3 regions of the Rhizobium sp. BK176 genome follow, and region 2 is predicted to be linked to each of the others. Evidence: predicted binding sites of a transcription regulator. Region 2 holds the regulator's gene; each other region holds the start of a gene.
The links. The regulator HrcA, encoded in region 2, represses chaperone genes, less so after heat shock. The targets are predictions, from matches to a motif close to GTTAGCACTCNCNNNNNGNGAGTGCTAAC.

Region 1 (6,154 bases), on a different contig from region 2:
CAACCGGGAGCGATCCCTGGTTCATGGACACGCGGTTGGCCATAAAGTCACTCCGACGAGACGTGCGTACACTGAGGTGAAAAGCCGATGTGAAAACAGAGCCGATCCGCTTTACGGGAAGTTCGGTGGGGCAGGTGTCAAATTGTGCCCGCGCTGGGCTTCATTTTCAGCTTTCCTTGAAGACATGGGTGAGCGTCCTCCCGGTACGGTGCTCGGCCGTCTCAAAAATACGGGAGACTTTGAGCCAGCCAACTGCATATGGGCGTCCAAACGCAAGCCAGCGGCTTATGAGAACATTCTGGTGAGATCGCGGGGCGCCGATGTCTCTGTCCTGGAGCTTGCAAGGCTCCACCAGGTCAATCCAAAACAGCTCTGGACCCGCATCAAGTTTCTCGAAGAGGACGCCGACGAAGCGATCGAGCGACTAAAACACGAGCAGTAACCAGACTGACGTTCGAGGAGCCAAATCCGCCGGGCAGCCGGCTGATTGGCGGCGGGCCTCAATCGACTTCAGCCGTGCAACCTTTTTTCTCCATGCTCCGCTTCAGCTTCTCTCGGTGCTAAATGTCCTTGCTCGGCAGCCGCCGATGACGTTGCGCTCCTGCAAGGCAAGCGTTGCCCAATCCCATATTGTTCCATTTCCCACCCCACCGCCGTGGGCGAACGCTGAACTGGGGTCGATCGCGATGAAAGCAGCAAGGATCAAGCCAGCGGTCGTCGACACAAGGCCCCCGTTGAATGTTGGCCTATCATACCTTCCAGGACCAAGCTTCGAAAGCTGTCGGCCGAGGGTACCATTGTCGATTAACGGGATCGACCCTCGCATTTGGAGGTCGCTTTTGCCGGATGGCGGGGGCGAGCCGCGGGCCAGTGAACACCAGGCTTGCAGGCCTTTTGCGACAATTTCTGCGCCTTGAAAGGAACCTCTATCTTTTTTTTGGTGATGATGGAGCGGTAATGGTCCAGGATGTAGGAGGCCGAAAGCGCATCAGTCAGCACGTTGCGACTTATCCAATTGGTGCCGTTCATGTTCATTTCGTCTGTCCCAAAAACCTTCAGTGGCTATGAAAATTTTCAGGTGGAAGCGCCCGACAATTTCCCGGGCGCTCCCGATCATATGGTGGTTTCGGCCTTCATGGCCGCTACCAGATCCTCATGCGTGCGCATGCCTTTGTTGAAAAGATCGGCAACGGTTGCCATGATCCTGGCCACCGCAGCCCCATCCTTTTCCACCCCGCGTTCGCGTGCGACCGTCTTTACGGCATCTACACAAAGGCGGAGTTCTTCTCTAGTCAGAAGACGCGTCGTCATTCCTTCCTCCAGGACGCTCGCCTAACGACGGCATGAGCAGCTCTCCTAGAAGCCCATTCCGGCGCCTGCGGGCAGCGCTGGAGCGGCTTCATCCTTTGGCTTCTCGGCAATCATTGCCTCTGTCGTAATCAACAGGCCCGCAACCGAAGCGGCATCCTCAAGCGCGGTGCGGACAACCTTGACCGGATCAATCACGCCTTGGCCATAGAGGTCGCCGAACTCGCCCGTCTGTGCGTTCCAGCCGAAGGAGAAGCCCGTCTGTTCGCGGAGTTTTCCGACGATGACCGAACCCTCGGCGCCAGCGTTTTCTGCGATCTGCCGGACGGGAGCCTCGATGGCACGCCGGATAATATCGACCCCCACGCGCTGGTCGCGGTTGTCCGTCTCAAGGCCCTCGAGAGCCTTGACGGCGCGCAGCAGTGCAACGCCACCGCCGGGAAGAATTCCTTCTTCAACTGCGGCACGAGTCGCGTGAAGAGCATCGTCTACGCGGTCCTTCTTCTCCTTGACCTCTACCTCTGTCGAACCGCCAACACGAATGACGGCAACGCCACCGGCAAGCTTTGCAAGGCGTTCCTGCAGCTTTTCCCGGTCGTAGTCGGAGGTCGTTTCCTCGATCTGAGCCCTGATCTGTGCGACGCGCCCATCGATCTCGGCTTTTGATCCGACGCCGTCGATGATCGTCGTGTTCTCCTTTTCGATGGTGACCTTTTTCGCACGACCAAGCATGTTCAGGGTGACATTCTCCAGCTTGATACCAAGATCCTCCGAAACCGCCGTTCCGCCGGTGAGGATCGCGATATCCTCAAGCATGGCCTTGCGGCGATCGCCGAAGCCCGGAGCCTTGACGGCAGCGATCTTCAGGCCGCCGCGCAGCTTGTTGACGACGAGTGTCGCAAGAGCTTCACCTTCAACGTCTTCAGCGATCACAAGGAGCGGCTTGCCCGACTGTACGACGGCTTCGAGGACCGGGAGCAGGGACTGCAGGTTCGACAGCTTCTTCTCGTGAATGAGGATGTAAGGCTCCTCGAACTCAACACGCATCTTCTCAGGGTTGGTGACGAAATAGGGGCTGAGATAACCGCGGTCGAACTGCATTCCCTCGACGACCTCGAGTTCGGTATCGGCAGTCTTGGCTTCCTCAACGGTAATGACACCTTCGTTACCGACCTTCTGCATTGCCTCTGCGAGGAAGCGACCGACTTCGGAATCGCCGTTGGCGGAAATGGTTCCGACCTGAGCGATTTCCGAGTTGTTGGATATCTTTCGCGCGTTGGTCTTCAACTCATTGACCACCGCATCGACAGCCAGATCAATGCCGCGTTTTAGATCCATCGGGTTCATGCCGGAGGCGACAGCCTTGGCGCCCTCGCGAACGATGGCCTGTGCGAGGACGGTTGCGGTCGTCGTTCCGTCTCCCGCCAGATCGTTCGTCTTTGATGCTACCTCACGCAGCATTTGCGCGCCCATGTTCTCGAACTTGTCTTCCAGTTCGATTTCCTTGGCAACCGTTACCCCATCCTTGGTGATGCGGGGCGCGCCGAAAGACTTGGAGATGACGACGTTGCGTCCCTTGGGACCAAGGGTCACCTTGACAGCGTCTGCAAGTGTATCGACGCCGCGCAGCATGCGGGTGCGCGCATCAGTGCTGAACTTGATTTCCTTTGCAGCCATCTTTCTAACTCCCAGATAGCAATTGACCCAACTGCGCCTTAAGCGGCCTGCTTCTGCTCGCTGTGAATTTCGATAATTCCCAAAACGTCGCTTTCTTTCATGATCAGAAGGTCTTCTCCGTTGATCTTGATCTCGGTGCCGGACCACTTGCCAAACAGGATGCGATCCCCCGCTTTTACGTCGAGTGCCTGAATTTGACCTGCCTCGTTGCGAGCGCCGGTGCCAACGGCGACCACTTCTCCCTCCTGGGGCTTTTCCTTGGCTGTGTCGGGGATGATAATGCCGCCCCTGGTCCTTTCTTCAGACTCGACGCGGCGGACCAGGACACGGTCATGCAGTGGACGGAATGACATGTTTTCCTCCTTGGACAAACGATCATGTTTTGAAACCCTTGCCGGACCGGATGGCCAGTCCGGGCGGGTGCGAGGCCTCGAAGAGCACCTCGCGGCAAAGATTTATTTTGCTATTTTTCGGCTTTCAAGATGGTCTCGAAAAAATTTTGGCACTCATGGCCAACGAGTGCCAGCCGCCCTCTTGATCTGTAAATTCTCGGTTCCTAGGTTTTGGCCGCGGTTTTCACGGGAGGCCGCGCGGCTTCACGTCAATGGAGTGAGACAAGCATGAATACAGAAGGCGACATGAGGGCGCTGAGTGTCGAGGAGCGCGAGGAGATCTTCATCGATATCGCGCGGCAGCTGGATCGTACCGCCCTGGAATCTATGGTGGAAGGCAACCGGAAGTTCGCGATGGTCTCGAAGAACATGGCCGATGCGATCTTCATCAGCGCCGATGAGCTGGCCCGCGACGAAAGTCATACTCCTTTCCATGTCATGAAACAGGCGAGGGAACTCGTCCGCCAGTTCGAGGCCGTCCACCCTCACCGCATGCGCAGTCACGCCATCCACTAGGGTTCACGTAGAACCGCCACCATCGGCAGCTTCGCTGCGTTGGAGAGGCTGAAGCGCTTCCTTAGCCTCGCGATCTATTTGCCTTGCGCCTCAGGAAAGGGCGGCCTTCAAGATCTTGCGCCGCCCCTAACTACCAGTGCTCTAGTGAAGGAAGGTCCTCTTGGACGTTTTTTCGACGATTGCTTCTACCGCGCCGATGAGGCGGCTTGCCCGTCCTAGGACAACGACTCCACGCTGGTCGACGCCGATCCGGTGCGCCATGGCCTCGATTGCTCGAGCGACATTATTTAGCTTGGCGCCAAGGTCGGCCATATCAAACCGGTACGCTTGTCGGGCAAGACGGTATAGGCAATCCGCATAGCGGGACGCTACAATCATTCGGCCGCCGATCTTATCGACATGGGGACCGTTTCCAGCGGCCATCGCATTTGGCTTCACGATCATGATGGCCTCCGAAATCAGCGGTAATAAGCTTCGGGTCTGGCCATTGACGGAGCCTCACCGTCATCGAGGGCCTTGAGAGCCTTGAGGATGTCCTCATAGCGCACAGGTTTCCTGACCCCCGGTGGGCGCCGCAGTTGTGGCGAGGAGTCGACAGCAAAGAGATCGGAAGCCCAGGAAGCAAGGATGGCCCGCTTTTCGCTGTCGCATAGCGCGGTTGCGAGGATGTCGCGCGGGTGATCATAGGACTGTTTCCTGTCAAGGATCCGATTCGTGCCCGGCTTCTCCGAGGCACGAGGGTTGAGTTGATCGTTCCTTTCAGTCGTCATCTTCGTTTCTCCTAAAAACCTTCATCAAGGGAGTGAAAATCTCCAGGCAGAACTGAGATTGTTTCAACGATTTCATCGTTCAAGAGGTCGGGCTGGCCGCTGTTAAAAAAATTTTTATGAGCCATCTTGAATCTGCAAATCCCCCAAACCAGATCATTTTCGCCGGCCGCCTGAAAGGGGCTGGCAGCGTCGGAGGCGCCCGACTTGCGCGTCTCCATTCCAACTCGCTTTACGGAGGTTTTGGTTATGAGAAACGAACTCGACTTTACACCGCTTTTCCGATCCAGCATCGGCTTTGACAGGGTGTTCAATCTTCTTGCCAACTCGCAGCGCGTTCAGGGGATAGAAACCTGGCCGCCATATGACATCCTGAAGACGGACGAGGATGGCTACCGGATCCAGATGGCGGTCGCGGGCTTTTCCGATGGTGATCTTGACATCACGCAGGAACGCAACGTTCTCGTGGTGAAGGGCCAGAAGGCGGAAGACAGTGGCGGCGAATACCTCCACCGAGGGATCGCTGGCCGCGCCTTCGAACGACGCTTCGAGCTTGCCGATCACGTTCGCGTTGAAAATGCAACGCTGACAAATGGTCTCCTCAGCATAGACCTGAAGCGAGAAATTCCCGAGGCCATGAAGCCGCGCAAGATTGCGATTGGCGCAGAAACTGCGCCTCACTCGCTGCAGATCGACGCCGAAAAGCAAGTCGCGTAACTGGGGGGGCGGGGGCGTCGCGATTGCGGCGCTCCCTTTGCAGCGATGAAGACGATTGACGTTCGAAAGCCAAATACGTTTGACGCCCGGGATCTTGCCGCCTGTCAGCCGGTGTTCAACCAGGTGCTTACAGAAGGTGGTCTAGAAAAGGGGTCGGAAGAAGCGGATCGCATAGCAGCGATCCTTGTGACACTTTACCGCGAGGGAGTGCGCGATCCGGCGCATCTGGCAATGATGGTGCGAACTGCACGGGGATTGCTTGAGACGCGGCATTGACTTTGAAGGGCACAACGGCGCTACAAGCGAATTTGACCATCTGAGGCATAACATCTGGGGTGCGATGGCCAGTTCTGGCGTCGCCAAGGTCGAAGAGCGGCGCGAACCGATCACTGACGAACCCCCAGGCGGGATCGTCGACAAGCCCTCGAATCCGAGGAAGATTGGAGAGCGCTGCTGAAACGCGACGGTCACGCCCGAGGTGAACTCAAGCGATCTTCCGTTTCAGCCACGTCGGCGGGGTTCCATGAAAGCCTCCGTCGAGAGCGTGCGAGCAACCGCATGTCCGATCGGTTGAAAGCCCTGAAATTGCTTCTATCAGTGTCTTTTCAATAAGGTCGTGGAGACCTTCTTTGTAGTAGATTTCGTTCATGCTGCCGGGTCCAAAGTGAACCACCGCTGGTGCCATCCCCGAACCAAAATTGATAACTGGTGCTATCGACGCGAAGCACAGTTCCGCTTCGCGCGCGAAGATAACCTCTGGCACAAGCGGCGTGCCGA
Region 2 (6,154 bases):
TTCCTTATCGACCTTTCAGCGGCTCCGCCCGAGCCGCTGAACACTCTCTTTCCGGCGCCGACCCAAAGGCTGCGCCTGGAAATCGGCTTTGGCGGCGGCGAGCATCTGATTCATCGTGCCGTCGAAATGCCGTCCACCGGCTTCATCGGCGTCGAGCCCTTCATCAATTCCATGCAGAAGCTGCTGACGAGCGTCGACAAGGCGGACGCCAGGAATGTCCGCGTCTACAACGACGATGCGACGCAATTGCTGGATTGGTTGCCGGACGCCTCGATCGACCAGATCGACCTGCTCTACCCGGATCCGTGGCCAAAGCGGAAGCATTGGAAGCGCCGCTTCGTGTCGAAGACCAATCTCGACCGCTTCCACCGCGTACTGAAGCCGGGTGGGCTGTTCTGCTTCGCCTCGGACATCGATACCTACGTCAACTGGACGCTGCTGAAGTGCCGCGACCATGGCGGCTTCGACTGGCTGGCACAGGATGCAGCAGATTGGCTGACGCCCTACGAGGGCTGGCCGAGCACACGCTACGAGGCCAAGGCACGGCGCGAAGGCAGATCTTCCGCCTATCTCACATTTAAGCGCGTCTGAGCCTGCCTTAGTGCAGGCTCACCGTTTTCAGTTCATCCTCGGCAGCCTTGAAGAAGGTGCTGGAACGGTTATCCGTCAACAGGATCGGCGTGCCATCGGCGCCGAATAGCGCCCAAAGGTCAACGCTCGGATCGATGTCGGGCGCTTCCGGGAAGCACTTGGCAACTTCTTCGTTGCGCATCTTGCGGATATAGGCGACCTCGCCGTTGCCGATACCGGCAAGTTCGGTTTTGGTCAGGTGCGAATTGGCTTCTTTCATCAACATTCCTGTACCTCCAAGAGAAGGGACCAACGGCTCAACATGCGCCGTTGTCCTACTGTGAGACCGAAATGTTAATTTTCTTCACCATACGGCTGGGCTCGGGGCGGATGAGATCCACCGAGAGCAATCCGTTCTTCAGGCAAGCGCCCAAAACCTGCATCCCGTCGGCCAGAACGAAAGTCCGCTGGAACTGGCGTGCGGCGATGCCGCGATACAGGTAATCCCGCTCCCCCTGCTCGACCTGGCGACCGCGAATAGAAAGCTGATTCTCCTCGACCGACACGTCTAATTCTTCTTCGCTGAAGCCGGCCACGGCCAGGGTTATGCGCAACCTCTCCGGATCGCCGGAAGCACGGTCGGCGGCAACTCGCTCGATATTGTAAGGGGGATATCCGTCGCTGGCCTTGGAAAGGCGCTCCAGCGTCTTTTCCATGGCGTCAAAGCCCAGGAGTAGCGGGCTTGCGAAAGGCGTCATGCGGCTCATCGTCTTCAAGTCCTTGATTCAAGCGACCTTGCCGGACCTGAATACAGCATCCGAATGCTTCCAATATGGGAACTGACAGGCGCAGGCGCAAGGCGGATGTCGCGCTCGCACTTGGAAAGCCCCGCAACGGTCCGACCTTGACAAAGCAAGCGCCGCCTCGCATCAAAACGTGCCCGCGGCGGCTGTGCCGATTTGCGACGGAAGCATAAACAAACGGTGCATGCCACGAAGACGCGCACCATGAGGATGGAACGACCGGAATGGCGGACCCTAGGAAGATCATTATCGACACTGACCCCGGTCAAGACGACGCCGCGGCCATCATGCTGGCATTCGGCAGCCCGGAAGAACTTCAGGTGCTGGGGATCACTACGGTCGCCGGCAACGTTCCGCTGTCCTATACGAGCCGCAACGCGCGCATTGTCTGCGAGCTCTGCGGCCGCACCGATACGAAGGTCTTTGCCGGCGCCGACAAGCCGATCGCGCGCAAGCTCGTCACCGCGGAGCACGTCCACGGCAAGACGGGACTCGACGGTCCTGTCCTTGACGAGCCGACCATGGCTCTGCAGCCGCAGCATTCCGTGGACTTCATCATCGACACGCTGCGCAGCGAGCCGCAAGGCACCGTGACGCTCTGTACGCTGGGGCCGCTGACCAACATCGGCTTGGCCTTCCAGAAAGCGCCCGACATCGTCCCGCGTGTCCGTGAACTCGTCATGATGGGCGGCGGCTTCTTTGAAGGCGGCAACATTACGCCGGCCGCCGAGTTCAACATCTACGTGGACCCCGAGGCCGCCGACATCGTCCTTCGCTCCGGCATACCGATCGTGATGATACCGCTCGACGTCACGCACAAGCTCCTGACCCGCAAGGACCGCGTCAAGCGCATGGCCGATCTCGGCACGCGCCCGGCCATCGCCATGGTCGAGATGCTGGAATTCTTCGAGCGCTTCGATGTCGAAAAGTATGGCTCGGACGGCGGCCCGCTGCACGATCCGACCGTAATCGCCTATCTCTTGAAGCCCGAGCTTTTCAAGGGGCGGACCTGCAATGTCGAGATCGAAGTTAAGTCGGAACTGACGGTCGGCATGACCGTTGTCGACTGGTGGCACGTGACGGATCGCAAGCGCAATGTTCAAGTCATGCGCGATGTCGATGCGGACGGCTTCTTCGATCTGTTGATCGAGCGCTTCGCCCGCATCTGATGCCTAGTGCGTTTGAGGGCGGCTGAGAGATCAGGCCCGCGGAAGCGGGCCGATCGGATCAGGCGTCCTTCTGGTCAAAAACCGAATTGGTTTCGGGTTCGACGAGCTTCGGGCCGCCCTTGGCGACACCGACCATGGCCGGACGCAGGACACGCTCGCCAATCGTGTAGCCGGCCTGAACGACCTGAACGACGGTGTTGTTCGGTACTTCGGCATTCGGCACTTCGAACATGGCCTGGTGGAAGTTCGGGTCGAATTTCTGGCCGACCGGCTCCAGCTTGCGGACGCCATGACGCTCGAGCGCCGACAGCATCGAACGCTCGGTCATTTCGACGCCTTCGATCAGCGTTGTCAGGCCAGCATCGGCAGCAGCCTTTGCTTCTTCCGGAACAGCATCGATGGCGCGGCGCAGATTGTCGGAAACAGCCAGCATATCACGGGCGAAGCCGGCGGCTGCGTAGGTCTTCGCGTCCTTGACTTCGCGCTCGGTGCGACGGCGCAGGTTATCCATCTCGGCGGCAAGCCGAAGATAACGGTCGCGCAACTCCGCATTCTCGGTCCTCAGAAGTTCCAGCGGATCGGGCTGTACGGTGGCTTCGTTCTCGACGTTTGCGGCGGCGTCCGCTGCGGCTTCGGCCGCGGCTGCGTCAGGTCCGTTCTTCGTCGTTTCGTCAGTCATGACGTTCTCCGGTGATTGGTGTCTTTTAGGATGTGCCCGATATCGAGCTTTGGCGGGCAAAAATCAAGTCTGCGTGACCGAAAAGCGCGCGATGTAAGGCAACCGATGCGGGGGATGCGAGAGGGCCAGCTTGACTTGCTCGCGCTAAAGTTCTTTTATTTTAGCGCCGCCTAAACCTTCAGTGCTTCGGCCTCATCCTGGGTCAGGGAGCTGCTACCATGAACGATCAGAAAAGCTATACCGGGCGCTGCTTCTGCGGCACGGTCGAGATTGTTGCGACCGGCGAACCGGTGGCAATGGGATACTGCCACTGCGCCTCCTGCCGGCATTGGTCGGCCGGGCCGGTCAACGCTTTCACGCTCTGGCAGCCCCAGGCGGTCCACGTCACCAAGGGTGGAGAGCACGTCGAGGGCTACCAGAGGTCCGATACCAGCGTTCGGAAATTCTGCGACCGCTGCGGTGGTCATCTCTACACGGAGCACCCGACTTGGGGCGTCACCGACGTTTACGCAGCCCTTCTGCCCGATCTCGATTATGCCCCGGCGTTGCACGTGAACTATCAGGAAAGCGTGTTGCGCATCCGCGATGGCCTGCCAAAGTACAAAGATATGCCGGCGGAGATGGGCGGCTCGGGCGACACTCTGCCGGAGTAGCTCTTCTACTTCGTGCCGCGCGACAATCGCGTCATCAGCTGAGCGGTGTAATCGACCATCGGAACGATGCGCGAGTAGTTGAGACGCGTCGGCCCTATAACACCGACGGCGCCGACAATGCGGTCATCGTCGTCCCTGTAGGGCGCGACGATCAACGACGAGCCCGAGAGCGAGAACAGCTTGTTCTCCGAGCCGATGAAAATCCGCACCCCGGGGCCGCTTTCGGCCAGGTTCAGAAGCTCGAGCAAGCTGTCTTTCTTCTCCAGATCGTCGAACAGCATGCGCAGACGGTCAAGATCGTCGGCACCGGCGAGACCGGCCAGCAGATTGGCACGGCCGCGAATGATGAGCTGCGCGGGTTTGCCTTCGTCGGCGCTACCGGACCAGACGGCGATGCCGCGCTCGACGAGATCCTGCGACAGCGTGTCTAGCTCGCGGCGCACATCATCCTTCAGTCGGCTCAACTGATTGCGCAGTTCCGGCAGCGTCTGCCCGGTCATGTGCGCATTGAGAAAGTTTGCTGCCTCGGTCAATTGCGATGACGTGACGCCTGCCGGAAGCTCGATGATCCGGTTTTCCACTTGGTCGTGATCGCCGACGAGCACCGCGAGCGCCTTGGTCGGCTCAAGCCTGATGAATTCGACATGCTTGAGAACAGGATCGCTCTTCGAGGTGATGACCAGTCCGGCGCCGCGCGAAATGCCCGAGAGCATGCGGCTCGCCTCGTTCATCATCAACTCCATCGGATTGTCGCGACTTTCGGCGCGCACCTGCCGATCGATATTGGCGCGATCCTCGGCTGAGAGATCGCCTACCTGCATGAAGGCGTCGACGAAGAAGCGTAGGCCGATCTGCGTCGGCAGACGGCCGGCGCTAACATGCGGCGAATAGATGAGGCCAAGTTCTTCCAGATCGCTCATCACATTGCGCACGGACGCCGGCGACAGCGACATCGGCAGGATGCGCGACAGGTTACGGGAGCCGAGCGGTTCACCCGTTTCCAGATAGCCCTCTACAATGCGGCGAAAGATTTCCTTAGAGCGTTCATCCAGCGCAGCCACTGCATCTGAAACCGACGTCGATCTGAACTCCATGAAGCCTTGCGTACCCGTGCTGACGATGATCCGACAAAATATAGCCAATCTCCCCGCAGCGGCAAAAGGGAAATTGCAAATGGGCGCTGCCAATCGTAGAAGCTCTCAACACCACAGCACGCATGATCTATCCGAAGGCTGCTCGCGTCTTCGGCATGACGATTAGGAGAATAGTATGCGGCCCTCAGGCAGAAAAACCGACCAGATGCGCAAGGTCTCTTTCGAGCGCAATTTCTCCAAGCATGCAGAAGGCTCCTGTCTGGTGAAGTTCGGCGATACGCATGTGCTGTGCACGGCTAGCGTCGAGGAAAAGCCGCCGGCGTGGCTGCGCAACACCGGCAAGGGCTGGGTCACGGCTGAATACGGCATGCTGCCGCGCGCAACCGGCGACCGCATGAAGCGCGAGGCTGCGGCCGGCAAGCAGGGTGGCCGCACCCAGGAAATCCAGCGCCTGATCGGCCGGTCGCTGCGCGCCGTCGTCGATCTCAAGGAACTCGGCGAACGCCAGATCACGCTCGACTGCGATGTCATTCAGGCGGACGGCGGCACGCGCACGGCATCGATCACCGGTGCCTGGATTGCGCTCCACGACTGCCTGAAGTGGATGGAGAGCCGCAACATGCTCAAGGTCGAGCGGGTGCTGAAGGACCATGTCGCGGCCATCTCGTGCGGAATCTTCGCCAACCAGTCGGTGCTCGATCTCGACTACCTCGAAGACTCCTCGGCCGAGACCGACGCGAACTTCGTGATGACCGGCACCGGCGGTATCGTCGAAATCCAGGGCACTGCAGAAGGTACGCCCTTCACCGACGAGGAGTTCGCTTCGCTGATGACGCTCGCCAAGGCAGGTATCGCCGAACTCGTCGCAATGCAGAAGCAGGCGATCGCCGGATGAACGACATGCTGGAAGGCATGCTGGAAACGGCGCTCTATGCTGATGATCTCGACAAGGCAGAAGTCTTCTATGAAGGCATCCTCGGCCTATCGAAGATCTCGCGCGGCGGCAACCGGCATGTCTTCTTTCGCTGCGGTGCCAGCGTTCTGCTGATCTTCAACCCTGACGAAACGATCAAGCCACCCTCGCCCGGCTCCCTGCAGGTGCCGCCGCACGGCACGACCGGCGCGGGACACGCTTGCTTCCGTGTCTCCGGGGAAAATCTCGATGCAATTGCGGCCCGGCTGAAGT
Region 3 (6,154 bases), on a different contig from region 2:
TCGCGTGGATGCCGCCGCTGATATAGAGGAGGTCGAGGCCGTAATCGAGAGCACCGCGAACATCGGTCGGCATTCCGTCCCCGATTGCAAGGACACGGCCCTTCGGAAATTCCCCATGGGCGTCGCGGGCAACGGACAATACGGCGTCGTAGATCGGCTTGTGCGGCTTCCCGGCAATGCGGGTTTGCCCACCGAGCTGATTGTAGTATGCCGCCATCGCGCCGGCGCAGGGGATGATCTTGTGGCCGCGCTCGACAACCAGATCGGGGTTGGCGCAGATCATCGGCACGCCGCGCACCTGAAACGCCTTCAGCATCTCGGTATAGTCTTCGGGCGTCTCGGTTTCGTCGTCGAAGAAGCCGGTGCATACAACGGAGTCGGCATCCCCCGCATCGACGCGCTCCACGCCAAGCCCCTCGATGATCGCCAGATCACGTTCCGGCCCGAGAAGAAATACCTTCTTCGGCCCCTCGGCAATGAGGCCCCGCGTGACATCGCCCGACGTGACAATCCGATCGTAGGCGCCATCCTGGATGCCGATCTGCCGGAGCTGTGCCACCACCTGCGGAGCAATACGCGGCGAATTGGTGATGAGAACAACGGTCAACCCCTCGCCGCGGGCCGCTTCCAGCGCGGCAGCCGCCTTCGGGAACGGATCGACGCCATTGTGCAAGACACCCCAGACATCGCAGAACACCGCGTCATACTGGCTGGTGATTTCCGCAAAGTTTTCGATCCGCTTGGCCATTCCGATGTCCCGATGTCGTTAAGTCACGGGTGACATCGCAAAGGCCTGCCGGGATGGCAAGGCATTTTGCGCTGCGGCTGTAAAAAACCGAAACGAGCCGACTAGAGGACGGCGGCGGCAGCCTTGGCCAACAGGCCTGCGGCGGTGGATATGCCAATCACCGTCAGGATGCCCTTCTTGAAGCGAAACAGCAGAACGGACGCCAGCAAGAAGATCACGAGCGCGGCGGCATCGAGCGTCCCCCACTGCGGCCAGGCAACGCTGATGATCGGCAGGCCGGTCTTGCCGGAAAAGAGTGCGACGCGGCCAACTTCGGCAAAGAGCACATGCAGGCCGAACCAGAGCGCAAGATTGAGAATGACGCCGACGACCGCAGCCGTAATCGCCGAAAGGGCGGCAGAGAGCTTCTCGTTGTTGCGCAGCTTCTCGATGTAGGGAGCCCCGGCGAAAATCCAGATGAAGCTCGGCACGAACGTCGCCCAGGCAGCGAGGAAGGCGCCGAGAACGCCACCGGCAAGGGGCGCCATCGCAATGGGATTGCGATAGCCAGCGAGGAAACCGACGAAACAGAGGACGAGGACAAGCGGCCCAGGCGTCGTCTCGGCAAGCGCCAGTCCATCGAGCATCTCGCCGGGCTGAAGCCACGCGTAGTGGCCGACGGCAACCTGCGCGACATAGGAAAGCACGGCGTATGCGCCTCCGAAAGTGATGACGGCCATCTTGGAGAAGAAGATGAAGACGGCGCCGAATACATTGGTTTCGCCGCTCAACGTTTCGGCGATCAGGTCCATCGGCGCGTCGAGGCCACGAATGAAGAAGAGCGGTGACTGCCAGACGAGGATCCAGAACACCAATACCACGAGCGGCCTTGCGATCGCATGCGGCGTGACTGCAGGAAGTCGTCCGCGGCGGGCGGTTTGCGGCATCGGCGTTGCCAACCCACGCTGGCGATACTTCATCCACAGCAGTCCTGCTGCGCCGGCGAGGACAATGATGAGAGGAAACGGCAGGTTCAGCATGAAAAGCGCCAGGAACGAGGCGCCGGCCACATAGTAGTGAAAGCGCTCCTTCAGAGCCCGGCGGCTCACCCGGAGCAAGGCCTCGATGACGATGGCCAGGACCGCAGCTTTCACTCCGAAGAAAAGCGCGGGAAGCCAGGCCGCTTCCTGAAAGACGGCGTAAAGGCTCGACAGGATCAGGATGAGCAGAAAGCCCGGTAGTATGAACAGCAGGCCGGCAATCAGCCCGCCACGGACACCGTGCATCAGCCAGCCGATATATGTGGCCAGTTGCTGGGCTTCGGGGCCGGGCAGCAGCATGCAGAAATTAAGCGCGTGCAGGAAGCGTTCCTCAGAGATCCAGCGCTTCTCGTCGACAATGGTCTTGTGCATGAGGGCGATCTGACCGGCCGGCCCGCCGAAGCTCAGGCAGCCGATCCACGCCCAGACGCGAACCGCCTCTCGCAGCGCTGGTGCCGCCACGATGTCTTCTGCCGCGATCGCCTTATTCACGGTTGCCGCCCCTCTTGCCCCAAGGCGCTCGATATCATTGGCACGTCCTTACGACAATCCTAGCGACAGGTGGGCGGCAGTGATCTCTTTCGAGGAAAGAAGCTTAGGGAACGGTGGTCACCGCACTGCCTGTCGCACTTCCGACAAGGATATGCTGTTAAGCCTGCTTGAGAAGACGGCGAAGAAAAATTCAGGCCGTCCTTGACTCCCCGATGGGCCACTCCTAAATGCTGCCTCGCTAGCACTCCCCAATGGCGAGTGCTAACACCCATCCGTGCGGGCCGCTCTCGGCCTGCGAGTGTCATTTGATCGAGGGATTAGACAATGGCAAGCACCAACTTCCGCCCCCTTCACGATCGCGTCGTCGTTCGCCGCGTTGAGTCCGAAGAAAAGACCAAGGGCGGCATCATCATTCCGGACACCGCCAAGGAAAAGCCGCAGGAAGGCGAAATCGTCGCCGTCGGTTCCGGCGCTCGTGACGAGTCCGGCAAGGTCGTCGCTCTCGACGTCAAGGCTGGCGATCGCGTTCTGTTCGGCAAGTGGTCCGGCACCGAAGTCAAGATCAACGGCGAAGACCTTCTGATCATGAAGGAAGCCGACATCATGGGCATCATCGGCTAATCAGCCGTTTTCCCTTTCCGATTTTAGCCACGGGCCCAAAGCCCGGACAACTCGAATTCAGGAGTTTCAATCATGGCAGCTAAAGAAATCAAGTTTGGCCGCACAGCGCGCGAAAAGATGCTCAAGGGCGTCGACATTCTCGCTGACGCAGTGAAGGTAACGCTCGGCCCGAAGGGTCGTAACGTCATCATCGACAAGTCCTTCGGCGCTCCGCGCATCACCAAGGACGGCGTTTCGGTCGCCAAGGAAATCGAACTCGAAGACAAGTTCGAAAACATGGGCGCCCAGATGGTCCGCGAAGTTGCTTCGAAGACCAACGACATCGCCGGCGACGGCACGACGACCGCAACGGTTCTGGCCCAGGCGATCGTTCGCGAAGGCGCCAAGGCAGTTGCTGCCGGCATGAACCCGATGGACCTGAAGCGCGGCATCGACCTCGCTGTCGCTGAAGTCGTCAAGGATCTCCAGGCCAAGGCCAAGAAGATCAACACGTCGGAAGAAGTCGCACAGGTCGGCACGATCTCCGCAAACGGCGAAAAGCAGGTCGGTCTCGATATTGCCGAGGCCATGCAGAAGGTCGGCAACGAAGGTGTCATCACCGTCGAAGAAGCCAAGACCGCTGAAACCGAACTCGAAGTCGTCGAAGGCATGCAGTTCGACCGCGGCTACCTCAGCCCGTACTTCGTGACCAACCCGGAAAAGATGATTGCGGACCTCGAAGACGCCTTCATCCTCCTGCACGAGAAGAAGCTCTCGAACCTCCAGGCCATGCTGCCGGTTCTCGAAGCTGTCGTTCAGACCGGCAAGCCGCTCCTCATCATCGCTGAAGACGTCGAAGGCGAAGCGCTTGCTACGCTCGTCGTCAACAAGCTGCGCGGCGGCCTGAAGATCGCTGCTGTCAAGGCTCCTGGCTTCGGCGATCGCCGCAAGGCCATGCTCGAAGACATCGCTATCCTCACTGGCGGCACCGTCATTTCCGAAGACCTCGGCATCAAGCTCGAATCCGTAACGCTCGACATGCTCGGCCGTTCGAAGAAGGTTTCGATCTCCAAGGAAAACACCACGATCGTCGACGGCGCTGGCGCCAAGTCCGACATCGAAGGCCGCGTTGCACAGATCAAGGCTCAGATCGAAGAAACCACTTCGGACTATGACCGCGAAAAGCTGCAGGAACGCCTTGCCAAGCTCGCTGGCGGCGTTGCCGTCATCCGCGTTGGCGGCTCCACGGAAGTCGAAGTCAAGGAAAAGAAGGACCGCATCGACGACGCGCTCAACGCGACGCGCGCTGCTGTTCAGGAAGGCATCGTCCCCGGCGGCGGTATCGCCCTGCTCCGTTCTTCCACGAAGATCGCTGCAAAGGGTGCAAACGACGACCAGGAAGCTGGCATCAACATCGTTCGCCGCGCCCTGCAGGCTCTGGTTCGCCAGATCGCTGAAAACGCAGGCGACGAAGCTTCGATCGTTGTCGGCAAGGTCCTCGACAAGAACGAAGACAACTACGGCTACAACGCCCAGACGTCCGAATATGGCGACATGATCGCCATGGGTATCGTCGACCCGGTCAAGGTTGTTCGTACGGCTCTGCAGAACGCAGCTTCGGTTGCTTCGCTGCTGATCACCACCGAAGCCATGATCGCCGAGCTGCCGAAGAAGGATGCTCCTGGCGGCATGCCGGGCGGCATGGGCGGCATGGGCGGCATGGACATGATGTGATAGGCGCAAGCCTATCGCTGAAGCGTCCATAAAGCTTCACCGATCTATCTCCGGTTTCCCCGGAACAGGAAGGGCGGTCTTCGGACCGCCCTTTTTGGTTTGGGCGTGCGATTCGCGGAACAGCAACTGTGTTCGTTTTTCAATCCTCAGAAAAAACGTTTAAGCAGCGATGTGAGCATGCCTCGCGTTATTCGAGGCTTTCGCAAGGCTTGCGCGCTTGCATTTTTTCTACCGCGGACTGCTTTCCTCGCTGACGCAATTTCGTGCATGTTTTTTCACACAAATGGCAGGTGAAACCGCTTACACCTCAGAAAATTGTCCACCTTTGGTGCTTTCTGCGCCCCTCGAGCAGTTTTCCTGCCGTTTTTCCACTCACAGTGGAGACCGGCACTATGCAAAAAGCAGATTGCCGTTTGCATAAAAGCGCCTATAAATCCGCGCTGCATTCGGCGCGCGTTCATCCGCCGACGGTCGCGATCCAATTCGCTGCCGACCACGGGAACGCGAGGGCGAGCTCGGGAAAAACCCCTCCAGAAAATATACCATAAGTTGTGCGTTTTTCCCGCGGAATTGGAAGCGGCTCCGTTAGCAGTGCCGACATCCAGACCCCATTTCGCAGGTGGCCGAGCATGATGCGCGGCGCAGCATGAACCTGCCCATTCTTGCCGGACGTGCAGCGGGGGAAGCTGTACCTAAGCTGGGGAAAAATTTGTTCAAAATTGCTAAAACCACCACCGCGGCACCGCTCATGCCGGGTTCACTCGACGTCAGCAATCACGACCCTGACCTGCTGGCGCAGTTTTCCATTTCCGAGACCTGGGTCGGAGATTTTTCCACGGGCATCATCCACCTGAAGGAATGGAGCGCGATGCTGCACGGGCTGCCGGCGCGTGAATGCGGCCTTGTCAGCCTTATGCGCTGCTACGACCCGAAGGATCACGATCACATCCTGGACCTCTTCGAGCAGGCCGCGACTCTCTCTTCATCGTTCTGCTTCTCGACCACGATCATGATGCCGAATGGCTTCCGCCAGCCCTTGTTCTGTATGGGCGAGTCGAACGGTCATGATGACGCCTCCCATGGCAGCTTGCTCGGCGTTTTTGTCTTTCCGCGATTCAAAACCAACACCGGCAGCGAGTTCGCGCGGCGCCAGTAATACCTTCCGCGCACAAAAAAGCCGGCCCCTGAAAGGCCGGCTTTTGTCGTTGCCATGTTTCGGCTTATGCCGGGCGCGCCGGGATGTTGAATCCCTTCTCCGATGCCGGCCTGGCGATGCAGCGGTCGAGCCAGTCCACGACCGCCGGAAAGCTCTTGTAGTCAAGCACTTCGCGTCCGCCATAGAAAATGTCGGCGCCGCGCAGCCATGGGAAGGTCGCGATATCGGCGATGGTATAGAGATCGCCCATGATCCACTGGCGGCCCTGGAGGCGCGCTTCCAGCACGCTCAGCAAGCGCTTGGATTCGTCGCGATAGCGCTCCATCGGGTAGGAGTTGTTGGCGACCTTGTCGGCCGCAAACTTGTAGAAGTGCCCGAATTGCCCGAACATCGGTCCGATACCAG

Region 1: the regulator HrcA is predicted to act here: its motif matches at 3,484-3,512, upstream of groES (co-chaperone GroES).
Region 3: the regulator HrcA is predicted to act here: its motif matches at 2,497-2,525, upstream of groES (co-chaperone GroES).

Annotation. Positions count from the first base shown of each region.
Region 1 is NZ_JANUBV010000032.1:18,692-24,845, reverse strand. Features, by position in the region: gene FHT76_RS37990 (hypothetical protein) at 1-442, shown strand, start outside; gene FHT76_RS37985 (hypothetical protein) at 805-1,035, opposite strand; gene FHT76_RS37980 (hypothetical protein) at 1,114-1,311, opposite strand; gene groL (chaperonin GroEL) at 1,357-2,985, opposite strand; gene groES (co-chaperone GroES) at 3,024-3,338, opposite strand; gene FHT76_RS37965 (hypothetical protein) at 3,606-3,893, shown strand; gene FHT76_RS37960 (hypothetical protein) at 4,035-4,337, opposite strand; gene FHT76_RS37955 (hypothetical protein) at 4,352-4,663, opposite strand; gene FHT76_RS37950 (hypothetical protein) at 4,675-4,881, opposite strand; gene FHT76_RS37945 (Hsp20 family protein) at 4,910-5,377, shown strand; gene FHT76_RS37935 (MTAP family purine nucleoside phosphorylase) at 5,862-6,154, opposite strand, start outside.
Region 2 is NZ_JANUBV010000004.1:109,069-115,222, reverse strand. Features, by position in the region: gene FHT76_RS15960 (tRNA (guanosine(46)-N(7))-methyltransferase TrmB) at 1-591, shown strand, start outside; gene FHT76_RS15955 (DUF1150 family protein) at 599-856, opposite strand; gene FHT76_RS15950 (Hsp20 family protein) at 906-1,337, opposite strand; gene FHT76_RS15945 (nucleoside hydrolase) at 1,598-2,542, shown strand; gene grpE (nucleotide exchange factor GrpE) at 2,601-3,221, opposite strand; gene FHT76_RS15935 (GFA family protein) at 3,440-3,874, shown strand; gene hrcA (heat-inducible transcriptional repressor HrcA) at 3,880-4,968, opposite strand; gene rph (ribonuclease PH) at 5,144-5,863, shown strand; gene FHT76_RS15920 (VOC family protein) at 5,860-6,154, shown strand, end outside.
Region 3 is NZ_JANUBV010000002.1:525,991-532,144, forward strand. Features, by position in the region: gene FHT76_RS11840 (TIGR01459 family HAD-type hydrolase) at 1-748, opposite strand, end outside; gene chrA (chromate efflux transporter) at 850-2,259, opposite strand; gene groES (co-chaperone GroES) at 2,584-2,880, shown strand; gene groL (chaperonin GroEL) at 2,953-4,593, shown strand; gene FHT76_RS11860 (hypothetical protein) at 5,303-5,749, shown strand; gene FHT76_RS11865 (glutathione binding-like protein) at 5,814-6,154, opposite strand, start outside.